Regions from separate parts of the Paenibacillus sp. J22R56 genome, predicted to be linked through region 1. Evidence: riboswitches for the same ligand, from Rfam matches in the RefSeq annotation. Region 1 holds a riboswitch; each other region holds the start of a gene.
The links. A riboswitch is a leader RNA that binds a small molecule or an ion and turns the genes downstream of it on or off. The one in region 1 is predicted to bind ZMP and ZTP.
Positions count from the first base shown of each region.

Region 2: linked by a shared signal. The riboswitch ahead of AC0YNT_RS17060 (NIPSNAP family protein) and the one ahead of AC0YNT_RS16190 (bifunctional 5,10-methylenetetrahydrofolate dehydrogenase/5,10-methenyltetrahydrofolate cyclohydrolase) in region 1 are both predicted to bind ZMP and ZTP.
Region 3: linked by a shared signal. The riboswitch ahead of AC0YNT_RS24680 (DJ-1/PfpI family protein) and the one ahead of AC0YNT_RS16190 (bifunctional 5,10-methylenetetrahydrofolate dehydrogenase/5,10-methenyltetrahydrofolate cyclohydrolase) in region 1 are both predicted to bind ZMP and ZTP.

Region 1 is NZ_JBWDNV010000006.1:249,741-253,940, reverse strand. It holds gene AC0YNT_RS16205 (ABC transporter ATP-binding protein) at 1-310, opposite strand, end outside; gene AC0YNT_RS16200 (hypothetical protein) at 535-756, shown strand; gene AC0YNT_RS16195 ((S)-benzoin forming benzil reductase) at 756-1,517, shown strand; ZMP/ZTP riboswitch at 1,579-1,658, shown strand; gene AC0YNT_RS16190 (bifunctional 5,10-methylenetetrahydrofolate dehydrogenase/5,10-methenyltetrahydrofolate cyclohydrolase) at 1,718-2,563, shown strand; gene AC0YNT_RS16185 (hypothetical protein) at 2,890-3,615, shown strand; gene AC0YNT_RS16180 (DinB family protein) at 3,648-4,109, shown strand.
Region 2 is NZ_JBWDNV010000006.1:420,417-424,616, forward strand. It holds gene AC0YNT_RS17050 (hypothetical protein) at 1-1,424, opposite strand, end outside; gene AC0YNT_RS17055 (hypothetical protein) at 1,856-2,170, opposite strand; gene AC0YNT_RS17060 (NIPSNAP family protein) at 2,222-2,548, opposite strand; ZMP/ZTP riboswitch at 2,688-2,768, opposite strand; partial or broken gene AC0YNT_RS17065 (DinB family protein) at 2,990-3,064, opposite strand; gene AC0YNT_RS17070 (hypothetical protein) at 3,200-3,646, opposite strand.
Region 3 is NZ_JBWDNV010000011.1:4,307-8,506, reverse strand. It holds partial or broken gene AC0YNT_RS24685 (effector binding domain-containing protein) at 1-806, opposite strand, end outside; gene AC0YNT_RS24680 (DJ-1/PfpI family protein) at 880-1,488, opposite strand; ZMP/ZTP riboswitch at 1,565-1,644, opposite strand; gene AC0YNT_RS24675 (glycoside hydrolase family 25 protein) at 1,774-2,487, shown strand; gene AC0YNT_RS24670 (glutathione peroxidase) at 2,740-3,300, opposite strand; gene AC0YNT_RS24665 (hypothetical protein) at 3,820-4,200, opposite strand, start outside.

The DNA of each region.
Region 1 (4,200 bases):
TATAGAACTTCTTAATCACATCGGTCAATGTTTTAATTTTGCTGCGAGTATAAAAATTGATATCGCCAAATGCGTATCCGATTTCTTGTTTTAGTTCGATTTCATGTTCGGCAATATTCTTGCCCAATATTAGAACCTCTCCGCTATCGATATGAAGCATATTTAAGATCGATTTGATTGTCGTTGTTTTACCTGCGCCATTGGCACCGATAAAACCCATGATAAAACCCTGTTCCAGTTGGAACGAAACATTTTTTAGCTGGAAATTTGGATAAGCTTTATTTAAATTTTGAATGTCTAATGCCAGCATAACGTACCTCCTCAATTAATTGTGTATGTTGTGTATGCACAATATATCACATGGGGTTTTTGTGGTCAATGCCTCAAACCAAATATTTACAATAAAATGGAAACTTTATTAACTTCAAGTACGTCTAACTGATTAAATACAGATTGAATAGAAAATTGTATACGATGAGGCTTAAAAAATGATGTTACGAAATGACATCGTTTCATACTAGGGGGTTAGAAAACTTGAATAAAAAAGTGAAGGGGCAGCCTGTCGAGGAAAAAACAGCCGCTACGGTAACTTCATTTAATGATGTGACCGATCACTATCAGAAAATAATGGGTGTTCCTGCCCAAAGAACAGATTTAAACAGTATGCCTAAGGTTCTGCGTTGGTTTGCGTATTTCTTCTATGCAGTCTTAATCCTTGGTGCACTGTTATTCCTCATATCTTGGTTGATGCAATAATGAAAGGAGCAACGATGAAACACTTCATTATAACAGGGACTTCTAGAGGAATTGGGGAAGCCATCGCTTATCAACTGCAATCATCAGGTCATTTTCTACATTGTGTCTCTCGAGAGAGGAATACAACTCTAATAAGCAACAGCGAGAATATGGCTTATTATGAGTTCGATCTAGGGCAAACGGATGCGATTGAAACCTTAATGGAGAGGATATTCAGTCAAATTGATCTGTCCCAAGTAGAAGGGCTTTATCTCATAAATAACGCTTCTATGATCGCGCCAGTGGCCCCAATAGATGCAGCAGATATCAGTGAAATAACACGTAATATACAGGTGAATCTGATCGCCCCAATCCTTCTAACATCCTTTTTTATTAAACATACAAGGGAACTGTCCGTAGAGAAGAGGGTTCTTAATATCTCTTCTGCATCTGCAAAAAATCTTCATCCAGGGATGAGTTTGTACTCTGCGGCTAAGGCTGGATTAGATGTTTTCACCCAATGTGTAGCACTTGAACAAAATAACTCAAATGCTCCAGTTAAGATTGTGTCCATCTGGCCAGGTATGATTGACACCAGCTTGCAAAGTGAAGCTAGAAGCATGGATCGAGCTATGCTCCCGACAGTAGAGTTGTTTAAGCAGGTCATGGAATCAGGAATGCTAACTACACCTGAGGAAACGGCGAAACAGATCATTGCATTTTTGTTTAAAGAAGATATAGAGCATGGAGAAGTTGTCGACATCTACGATTATTCAAAATGACATAAGAATTACAGCTAGCTATTGAACTACGGAATAGTTTCTGGCAAAATGAAATCAAACGTTCAGTATGTGTAACTGGCGAGACGTGGAGTACCACGGTGGAGCACATACTTCATATGGCCGTTCGCCTGGGCAGAGGTAAGGAGATTTCTCCTTGCCTCTTTCTGTTTTTCTATAACAAGTGGAGAGGATGACAGCTAATGAAATCAAGTCCATTATTGCTTGACGGAAACCGAGTTGCCACAGATATTAAGAACCAATTAGTAGGCCGTGTATCCAAGCTCAATGAGAGAGATATCGTCCCATGTCTGGCAACGATTCTTGTTGGAGAAGATCCTGCCTCAGCAACGTATGTCCGAATGAAAGGTAATGCATGCTCACGGGTCGGTATCCGATCTATTCGGATCGAACTTCCTGAAGAAACAACTACTGAACAATTGATACAAGCGATTATGCAGTTAAATGATGATCAATCCGTTCATGGTTTACTTTTGCAGCATCCGGTCCCACATCACATCGACGAGCGAGCTTCCTTTGAAGCTATTTCCATAGATAAAGATGTAGACGGAGTGACGATGCAAGGCTTTGCTCAAAATGCGTTTGGCATCGCGGCATTCCCTTCCTGTACACCAGCAGCAATTATGGAAATCCTGGCGTACTACGAGCTGCCTGTGGCTGGCAAGCATGCCGTCGTAATCGGCCGAAGCCCGATTTTAGGAAAACCAGTCTCAGCTATGCTGTTGAACAAAGATGCGACAGTAACAACATGCCATTCCAAAACGAACAATTTGGAACAACATGTCCGAACTGCTGATATTGTTGTCGCCGCCGTAGGTAAGCCTAAATTTGTTCAAGGCGATTGGATTAAGCCCGGTGCTGTCGTACTGGATGCCGGTTATAATCCAGGCAATGTGGGGGATGTTGACTTTGAGGCATGCACTCCTCATGTATCTGCTATCACTCCAGTTCCTGCTGGAGTAGGGCCAGTGACTATTGCGATGTTGTTGAAGCATACTGTTGAGGCTGCGGAAAGAAGCAAACGGTAATAAACTCCAATAGGGCTATACCTTTAGTCATTAAAATGACGATGGTATAGCTCTTTTTTTTCGAATATCACCTGGACGGAGCAGCGATAAGACCCTCGCAGGGTCTTATGATCACTAAATTCACATAACTACTACTACGTAAGACCCTCGTGGGGTCTTATTGGACCTTCGAGATTATTAGTTTCGCATAATGAGCACAGTATAAGACCCCAGCAGGATCTTACGCCCTTTAGAACTTATTCAATTGTCATTTCATTCTATTTAGTAATTAAATAATATGGTAGAATTTCCTAATAAACGATTGTCTTGAAAGGAGCTTACTAACAATGCGGCTAACAATGGGTATGATCATCATTTTACTCGTCATATCTGGGTGTACTAATGAAAGTAATCAAATAGTGACTAACAATAAACCGGGAACTTCTGATGAGAACAAAGTGACTGAAGACACTACTAAAGCGAAAGAAAACAAAATAACGTTAACCCCTGTTGATTTATTTGCAGGAGATGCTGCGATTTTCAAGCCATTCCTTGGTTCGATGTCAGTGGCTTTCAAATTGTCTTATGAAGGAAGCCAGCCAAACGTATGGTTGGATCTGGACGTTTGGGAGAATGGAAAGAAGGCAGCGACGAAGGGTTCAATTGGTCAACTATTTTACAGTTCAGAGGAAAATCCGAGCAGTGGTGAAGTCGAAGTTATTATGTCGGTTGATACAGTTCCAATCGAGGGGAATGATGAAATAAGACTAATTAAAGTGAATGTTGTTCATGATAAAGGAAATTCAAGTCTTGCAACAACAACGATTCCTTGGAATAGCAAGCTGACTATGCAGGGACTGCTTCAGCATAATGAGAAGACGTCGTTTGCAGCCGATGAACCTGTGTATGCCTTTGGTGTGCAGGCTTCGAGCGGTAACAACATGTCCACAGCAGAGCTTACTTCCGAATCATTAAGAAGACGGAATGGGCACTTGTATTTACTTTGCGTTATCAAAACGATTGATGGCTCTTATCGATTTCTCCCCATAATGCCAGGTTTGGTTGGGTGTTAAGATAAGAGAAAAGGTAAAGGGAGTGATTGTTGGTGACGAATGTTGTTGCGCATCTTGAAAAGCTGATCAAGGCAATACCAGATAAGCTAAAAGCATGGCCTGAAGAAAGGATGGTAACCCCACATGCCATTGGAAAATGGTCAAACCTTCAAATTCTTGGTCATCTCTGTGATTCGGCTATAAATAATCTGACAAGAATGATTCAAGCTCAGTACACTTCAGAGCCCTTGGCCATAACCCCGTACAACCAAGATAAATGGGTAGAAGCTCAGCGGTATGCGGATGCATCTGTAGATGAGATCATCACCTTTTGGGCAAGTTTAAATAGTGCTCTGTTACGAGTCATTACGGCAATGTCAGAGGATCTGATTAGAGCTAAACAAATAAGGCTTACAAGTGGAGAACAGCATACTTTGGAATGGCTCATTAACGATTATTTGGAGCATATGAAGCATCACCTTCATCAAATCTCCCCCGAGCTATTGGAAGACTAGAAAAACAATATAGAGTAATGAAGCTGTAGGCCATTCGCCGCAGCTTTTTTAATTTCCGACAGTTAATCTGACATGCAATTTCAGTTAATGT
Region 2 (4,200 bases), 170 kb from region 1:
TCGGCTGTTACCAGCTTAAAATAGTAGTTTGTTTCCGGTAATAGGTTCGAAAGCACCGCTTGTTGAGATTTGAATACTGCTCCTGTTCGCACCCAAGTTAAACCTTTGTCTAAACTTGCATAAACCACCGCTTGTTTATTCCATGAGTCAGCTTCCAGTACAACAGTTGTTGGGGTGCTATAGGACACATCAACAGCTTTTCTAACTAAATTTGTTACATTAGAAGTAACATTGAAACTTGCCTTCCCTGTTTCCGTAAAATCCGCTTCGCGAGGTGTCCCTGAATAAGCCTTGCCACTAAAGGTTGCGCTGAAGGTTCCGCCATGACTTGGCATTTTCTTGTTCTTCAAAACAAGCGTAACGTCAACGCCATTGTAGGCGCTAAAATCCGTATTCTTTATGGAAACCGTCTTTCCACCGTCCGTTATTTCCACTTTGGTTCGAAAATCTTCATTCGAATTAATATCTCTAGCCCAGTTTCTTCCCGAATGGTTATAGTCTTTTGCGGCCGCGATAGCCGCATCATTTAATTGCACGAAGCCACGGCCAATTAGATCGAACGTATCCGTTGAGGAAGCTCTTATTCCATCCGGCAAATGAAAGGTTAACGTCCCGTATAAATATTTTCTTTCCGGGGTGGTTCTATGGATTGAGTATTCTAATATTACATCTTGAGTTTCACCTGCTGTATATTGCTGGAGGTTGGCTTTTAATGTGGATAGCTCGATTGTAAACTGCTTCGATGTTCCATCTTCAGCAACTACATTTAGTCTATCCTCATTTTTGATCTGATCAGATAACCTCTTTTCGATACCCGCACGATCTGTCACCGAGTATTGCTGAATCGAATGGTCGGTTGAGTCAATTTCGGCAAGCAATTGTTCCACATCATATTGAGGTATCATATAAATCGTGCTTCTGGCGTTGTCGATGCTTGATAGGTGAATAGCGTTATTCAGCATTCGGAGATCCGTGTTGGAGGAATTGGCCGGTTTAAAGTCATCTTTTTTTAATGAAATTTTAGAATTATTAATTTCCAGCCTGTACGATTTAGCTTTGTTAACGGCTGGTAAATTAGTTATCGCGTAGGCTATTCCATCTGTGCCCTTTAGTACATTCATTTTAGCTTTAGACAAATCCAGTTTATTCTTTCCATCACTTATAGAAATATAAGAAGGAACACTACCGCTTGTCATGTTCAATACGTCTATCGTTGAAGATGTCTTAAACGAAAAGGTATCCGACGCTCTTGTGTTAGACGAAAATCCAAGTGGAGTTATTTTCTTGGACTGTCCGTGATTATCCTGTTTCACTTGTTTCGAGCTGTCGTTAAGCTGCGGATTAGATGCAGCCCAGGCACCGTAAGCCAGACTAAACATCATAGTTAGAGCAATAATTGTGGATATTAGCAATTTTTTTCTCAACTTCACTCTCTCCTCTTTCTGTTTAATTGATTCAGTACTAGCATAGTTCAGTTTTGTTTGATGATTGTTAACTAGTCAATAATTGAGTACAAAGTTGTATTTCGTGATTTAACAGAAAAATTATCCCATTAACATAAAAAAACCGCGATTTACGCGGTCTTGCCGAGATAATTGTCATCCGATAATGATTCACCCTTCAAAAAAAATGACAGCTGATCTTGTGATCGGCTGTCATTTTTCTAGTTCAAAGGTATTAGCTTTTAAGTGTGTCTACGACCCGGTCAACCAAATCACAGGATGGCATCGATGTTCAGTGAAAATAAAGTATTAGACTGACCCAAAAAAAAACGAAACAGCAGCAGCCATGGACGAGAAAATAAAGTCCTAGACTGCTGCTGTTTTATTGAAGTATCGTTCCTCGTCCCTCGGTTTTAAGGGTTTATCTCACATATAATCAAGCGTGAACTTTTCTCCCTCCATAGGAAAGCTGGCAAGAATTCTAGTCGGTATTGTTCAACACGAATAAAGCGCGGAGGACCGAGTTCGTTCTCCATAAGCTCTCTCATTTTCAAAGCAGCTTGAGCTTTACAATGAGGACAAGTCATATATCTTTCAAAGTCTACTGCATTTAAAGGGGAATCAACGTCAACAACTTCAAGTACGTAACTTCCACAATCCGGACATTTGGTTGATAGGTTGGGGTTATTAGCCAATAGCTTTGCTGCATCTATCCATTCCTTCTTCATCCGAAACCTCCTGCATTGTGATGTCTGAACTAACGTTCTCCGTCCCTCGGTTCAATTTCCCAATCTGAAAAATTCAGCTTGATTCATAAAATATTCATCAATTTTTTCGACTATAAGCCCTCCGTTTTCTTCCGAGTTGCGTTTTACTTGAATCCATTCGATGTCTTTCTTAAACTGCTCCCATAGCCTTTGACGCTGCGCCATATCCTTAAATTCCATCACATAATATAGTTTATTTTGGCCTGTTGCATCTATCCAGAAATTCACGACCTTCATTCCCAGTCTAGTGAAAATTCTAAACGTATGCTCCTTAAATCTGTCTTGAATGGCATCCATTCGACCTTCGTAAATCGTATAGATTCGCAACTCGTATAGCATGTTATTTCCTCCCTGAATGAATCTGATTGGTAATCCAGCACCATCTATTTCGACTTTTTAAAAATCAGATCGAGCGCATTCTCTCTGGAATATCATGCTTACCTCCTAAAACACACAGAGGTAAGGGATACCTCTCCCTTACCTCTGCCCAGGCGTACGGCATATGACAATATGTGCTCCCTCGTGTGTCTCCACGTTTACGCCAGTCACACATACCAAATGTTTACTGTAATTATAGTTAGAATATTCACTGAAGTAAAGATGTTAATTTCGTTATCCCTTTACTTCAACAAAGGCTGAATGACTTTTCTTGTTTGAGATTATTATTTGCTATTCATTTTAGACAAAGCTCCAGTCAGCAACCAATCGCTGCTGTTTTTTCAACCCGTCTTATCCTCTCTTCATATCAGTCTATGAACGGGGCGGGAAGGGTGTCATAAACCCGCGCAGCAGTGTGATCGTCGATTGCCGTACTGCCCGGTAGTCTTCGGCCAATTGCGCGGTTGTCCAGCTTCCAACCTCCGTTCAAAATGAATTAAATGTATCTTAGCTTAGATCTTATATATAAACATTTATAGGCATTTAAAAAGACAATTAGATAATACTGTGCAATAAAAAAGCGCCTAATTATAGGCGCATTTTTATAACTTGTTATAACGTAATTGAAATAAGGTCACGATCCAGAACGATGTTACCATCTTGCGGCACGTCCCCAGCTACTCCGAAATGGTTAACAATAACATTTGAAGTAGCTGAAAGGATGACAACTACTTCATAGTGATCGTTGACATCAGCGAGATTTGTATTGAAAAATCTAAGGGAATTGGCTGGTATGGTAACGGTGTTGTTACCAATTCTTACTGGGGAATTGGTATCCCAATTAAAGACCATAACGGTTGCGGTTATCGGTGAAGATCTCCGATTCATGACTTCGGTATGGGCAAATGTTGTACTCGGATTTTTTTTGAGAACACCTGTGCTTCTAACAGTACCCGAAGTGGTGTTTTTCACCCGAACTTGCTTTTGTAACTGAGTGTTCAATTTTTTCTTCATCGCGCTGGTCTTTACTACTCTCTTAGCTGATGTTTTAATTTTCACTATATCATCTCCTATATTGGGGAATAATATAGTATATATAAAATTGATAGATTTGTTTGTGCGGTATTACTAGCAGATAAGCACTTTTAATAGAATTGAAAAACGCACTTTCCATTGTATGAGTGGATTTCAATACACACTAATAGACAGGATGGTCCGAATACGACGGCAGCCATGGACGAGAAATAGTTAATAGCTTAATAACTCGGATATTTATAGGCCACCGCCTCTGTATAGAAGTTCTTGTCCTAAGTTTTTGCATTCCCAACCAAGCTCTGCTTTATAAAAGTTCTGTGATACATGTGGTTCTTCAAAGGGATAAAAGCTTCCCATTTGAATGGTTTGCCAACAAGTAACAGAGTCTCTTGTATTGTAAAGAATCAACCTCTGGTCTATCCTGGACAGGGAATCCAGATATACCGTCAAAATCAACACTTCTATCATCTACCTCCTTCTTTCACCTTACAGAAATTTATTTTGACATATAGAATTGAACTAAAGCTCCCAATTAGCGTAATGAATCATGCCAAATGCCCGAAGCGCGTGGTTTTATC
Region 3 (4,200 bases), on a different contig from region 1:
TGGAATTCATCACATCCGTTACCTCAAAGTCTGGTCCTTCTCCACGCTCATAATTGCTGTTAGGCAGCCAGGTGCCATAAATGTACTTCCATGTATTTTGCCCAAGCTCAGGCATACTGCTGTTTCGAACCAGCAGGAAGCTCGATGCAAGCAAAGCCCTCTTCCACTTCTGCAAATGCTGTGACCTCCTCGCCAATAAGGAAGGAAAAAACACCATCCTCATGGAAGGAGTGGGAAATACCATAGGCAAAGGCCGGCCGGGCTTTGTTTGGGATACGCATAAAATATTCATTGCTGCCAAAATGCCCGTAAAATCCCGGAATCTCCTCAAAATACAATTCGTTATTTAAATTCGTTGTGTAGTTATACCCGATAATACGAATGGCAGGAAGCTCTACTATGTCCGGTTTGTACATATTCAGCCCTCCTCGAATATTGGCTGTTAGAGCAATGAAGTCGATTGGATGCTGGGAAACAAGTGGTTGCTGCCGTTTACGATACTTAGCTGGTGTTACGCCAAAAAAACTACTGAAAGCACGAGTGAATGCCTCCTGTGAGCCGTATTGATAAGACACTGCGATGTCTAGTACTTTTTTCTTGGTAACCAGAAGCTCCGCAGCAGCGACGCTTAACCTTCTCTTCCGAATGTATTTTTGAACTGTAAATCCAGAAATGGCGTGAAAGAGCCTTTGAAAATGATAGACCGAAAACCCCGCTTCCATGGCAATAGCCTCTAAGCTAAGCGGCTCCTGCAACTGCTCTTCCATAAACATGATGACTTGTTGGACTCTCGTATAATGTTCCATTGGAATTCAGTTACCCAGCTCCTTCGTTTACATTTGCAGTTATCTTATCATTGAAGTGGCTTGCTATATTTGATCAGGAATGCTTTCCTGGCATCCAATCATATTCCATCAGCCTCGCTGTCTTTAAGGCCCGCTCCTCGCCATGAAGCTTGCCAATTACATACAAGGACATATCTATACCGGCTGATACACCCGCAGACATAATGATCTTGCCGTTATCTACATACTTCACGTTATCCAGAATCTCTGCCGATGCAGGTACAACCTCTCTTAATTCCTCGATAGCTAGATGATAGGTGGTGAGCTTCATCCCTTCCAATACGACAGCTTTAGCAAGTAGTAAGGCCCCCGTACATACGGACAATATAATCTCAGCTTCATCTGCGCAATCGTGGATCCATTCTGTCAGTACTCTGTTGTTCATTTCTTGCCGAACACCACGGCCGCCGGGGATGAGGATAATATCGGGTTTCGGGCAGTCATGAATGGTATACGCAGGGTTCACGCTGAGATTACCTAATGCTGTGATCGGATGGTTATGCTCGGCTACCGTGTAAACATGGAAATCCTGTCCGTAATTACTGCCCGTAATAAACACTTCGTACGGTCCCGTAAAATCCAATATCTCTACATTGTCATAGATCAGAATCGCTACATTCCTCTTCTTCTGCACCTGTTCCATCCCCTCATCCTCCTAAAAATAAATTAAATTAAAAAGAGTATTTGTCCCACGGGAACAAACTCTTCCCAGTGAACAAATACTCTGCCCAGGCGTACGGCTGATGACATATGTGCTCCCTCGTGGTTATCCACGTTTACGCCAGTCGCACATACCAGTTATTTACTTATTATACTATTCCGAACATCGGCCGGAAGCAAGAGTGGATTTGAAACAATTAACGGCAGTATATCGTCTATAAAACTGGAATGTTTTGTAAGTCTAGTATTCATTGAAGGAAGTGTAGCCATGAAGCTAAAAAGATGGCATAAAATAATCGCTGGGCTGCTGCTGTTACTCCTTATTGCCGGGGTACTAGAATACAAGGGGATCATCTGGCATAACAGCTTGTTCGCAGCCAAATATGATGTGAGAGGAATCGATGTCTCCCACTATCAGGGGGAAATAGATTGGAAGAAGGTCGCTGACAGTGGAAAGTGGCAATTTGTTTATATCAAAGCTACCGAAGGAAAAGATATGACTGACAGCCATTTCAGGTCTAATTGGGAGCAGGCCAAGAGCAATGGCATGCTCATTGGTGCTTATCATTTTTTCACCACTCAAAGTACCGGTGCTCAGCAAGCTGCACATTTTATTGATGAGGTTCCTAATGAGGCTGCCAACCTCCCCCCAGTCATCGATATTGAGATTAGTCTGGATAAAGATGCTCCACTCATCCAAAGTGAGCTAACCACCCTAGCAGATCAACTAGAGCAGCATTACAAGCAGAAGCCCATTCTGTATGTCACCTACGATACTTTTAACAGCTACATTGCAGGAAGCTTCGAGGATTACGAAATCTGGATCAGAGATATTGTGAAGCATCCGTCCCTGAAGGACGACCGGGCTTGGACCTTCTGGCAATTTAATAATCGCGGAAGAATCTCCGGTATCGATGCCTATGTGGATATTAACGTATTCCATGGGGATGAAACAGCTTTTGCTGCGAAGTTCAAGAAATAAGATACGATAAGACCCTCACAGGGTCTTATCGTATCTTATTTCAGGCAGTAATCACCCAATAAGACCCTTAGAGGGTCTTATTACATCTCCGAGTGCTCACGAAAGCATAGTTGTCTCCCCCATATTTAGCAAATAAGACCCTCACAGGGTCTTATCGTTACTAATTTTAGGCAGTAATCACCCAATAAGACCCTCAGAGGGTCTTATTGGACCGCAGCCAGTCTTACAGTCGTCCAAAAGGCTGCTGTTAAACTAGTCAGAGGACAATGCTTCCTCAATAGCCAGTTCCAAATCGGTCGGCTGTGTCGTTGGCTCAAATCGGCCGACCACTTGTCCCTCTCGGTTAATGAGAAACTTGGAGAAGTTCCACTTTACGCCATCGCCGTCATATAAGTCCGGATGATTCTGCTGGAGAAAATCTTTCATCCACATCTCAGCAGCATTATCCGGATCATATCCTTGGAAAGGTGCCTGCTCCGTAAGATATTGAAAAAGTGGATGGACATTTTGTCCACGGAGCTCTACCTTTTCAAATAACGAGAAGGTTACTCCAACATTGCGCCGGCAATGCTCCTCTACTTCCGTATTGCTGCCGGGCTCTTTGTCATTGAACTGATTGCACGGGAAGCCCAGTATCTCTAAGCCATGCATCCAATATTTTTCATACAGCTGCTGAAGACCATCGAACTGCTTGGCATATCCGCATTGGCTTGCTGTATTAACGATTAGAAGAACCCTGCCACTGAAAGCAGACAGATGAATAGGCTCTCCAGTAATCTCATTAACTTGAAAGTCATAGATGGACTTGTTCATCTTATTCCTCTCCCTTGTTTTATATTTAATCCATCATATAACCCAGAATCCTATTTGAATAATATATAAAAACAATAATCTTAATAGGCATTTCCAATAATGTATTTACTGGAAAAAGGACTTAAAATAGGTCCATTTTCTCCAGCAGCCCTGCGGCCTCTTTCAGGATCATTCGATCACGCATTAGCATAAAAAAATTGCCATAATCATCAGCGTTGCTGTTGTTAGCAGTCTTATCCATAACTTCAATTGCCTATCCGATTGTCAGCCATTGAACGGACATTCCGAGCTGCTCTTCAGCATCCGTTAGGGCCGTTTGTTCTGTGCTTCAAAAAAGCTTCCTCTGGTGACTCACCTTCCTCTATGCCGCCACCTGGAAGTTTATAAAGATCCAATTCAGCCATATACATCATGGCAACCTTTCCATTGTGATTAACGAGCACCCCTCGCGAAGCGTATCGAGATACTGTACCGATATACGCTGGGGCTCCTCCCAAAATATCACTGTCGGTTAATCTGCTATTTAACGTCATCATTAATCCCCTTTACCTGTGCCATTACCAGAGGAGCGCCGGCACCTGGTTTGGGCAGGATATTCCCTTCGCTTTTATAGGTATCAAATCTCTTCACTAAATTCAAATAAGCCTCTTCCCGGTCATTGCCAAACCCACTCATCCAATGCCAACCCTTGATACTTGCTTCCCAAGGTAATATCGCTGCATTTAATCCCTTTAATAATTCCGTGTCTACATGTTGCTTTCTGTATTCAATGGAATAGTCATTCAATGACCAGTTTTTCTCACGGGCACGTCTCTTCCTAAGTAGAAACTGAATTCCTATCACTATCGCTGTAAAGCTAAGAGGAAGTAGGAGGTTTTCAATCACCTTTTTTAAACTAAA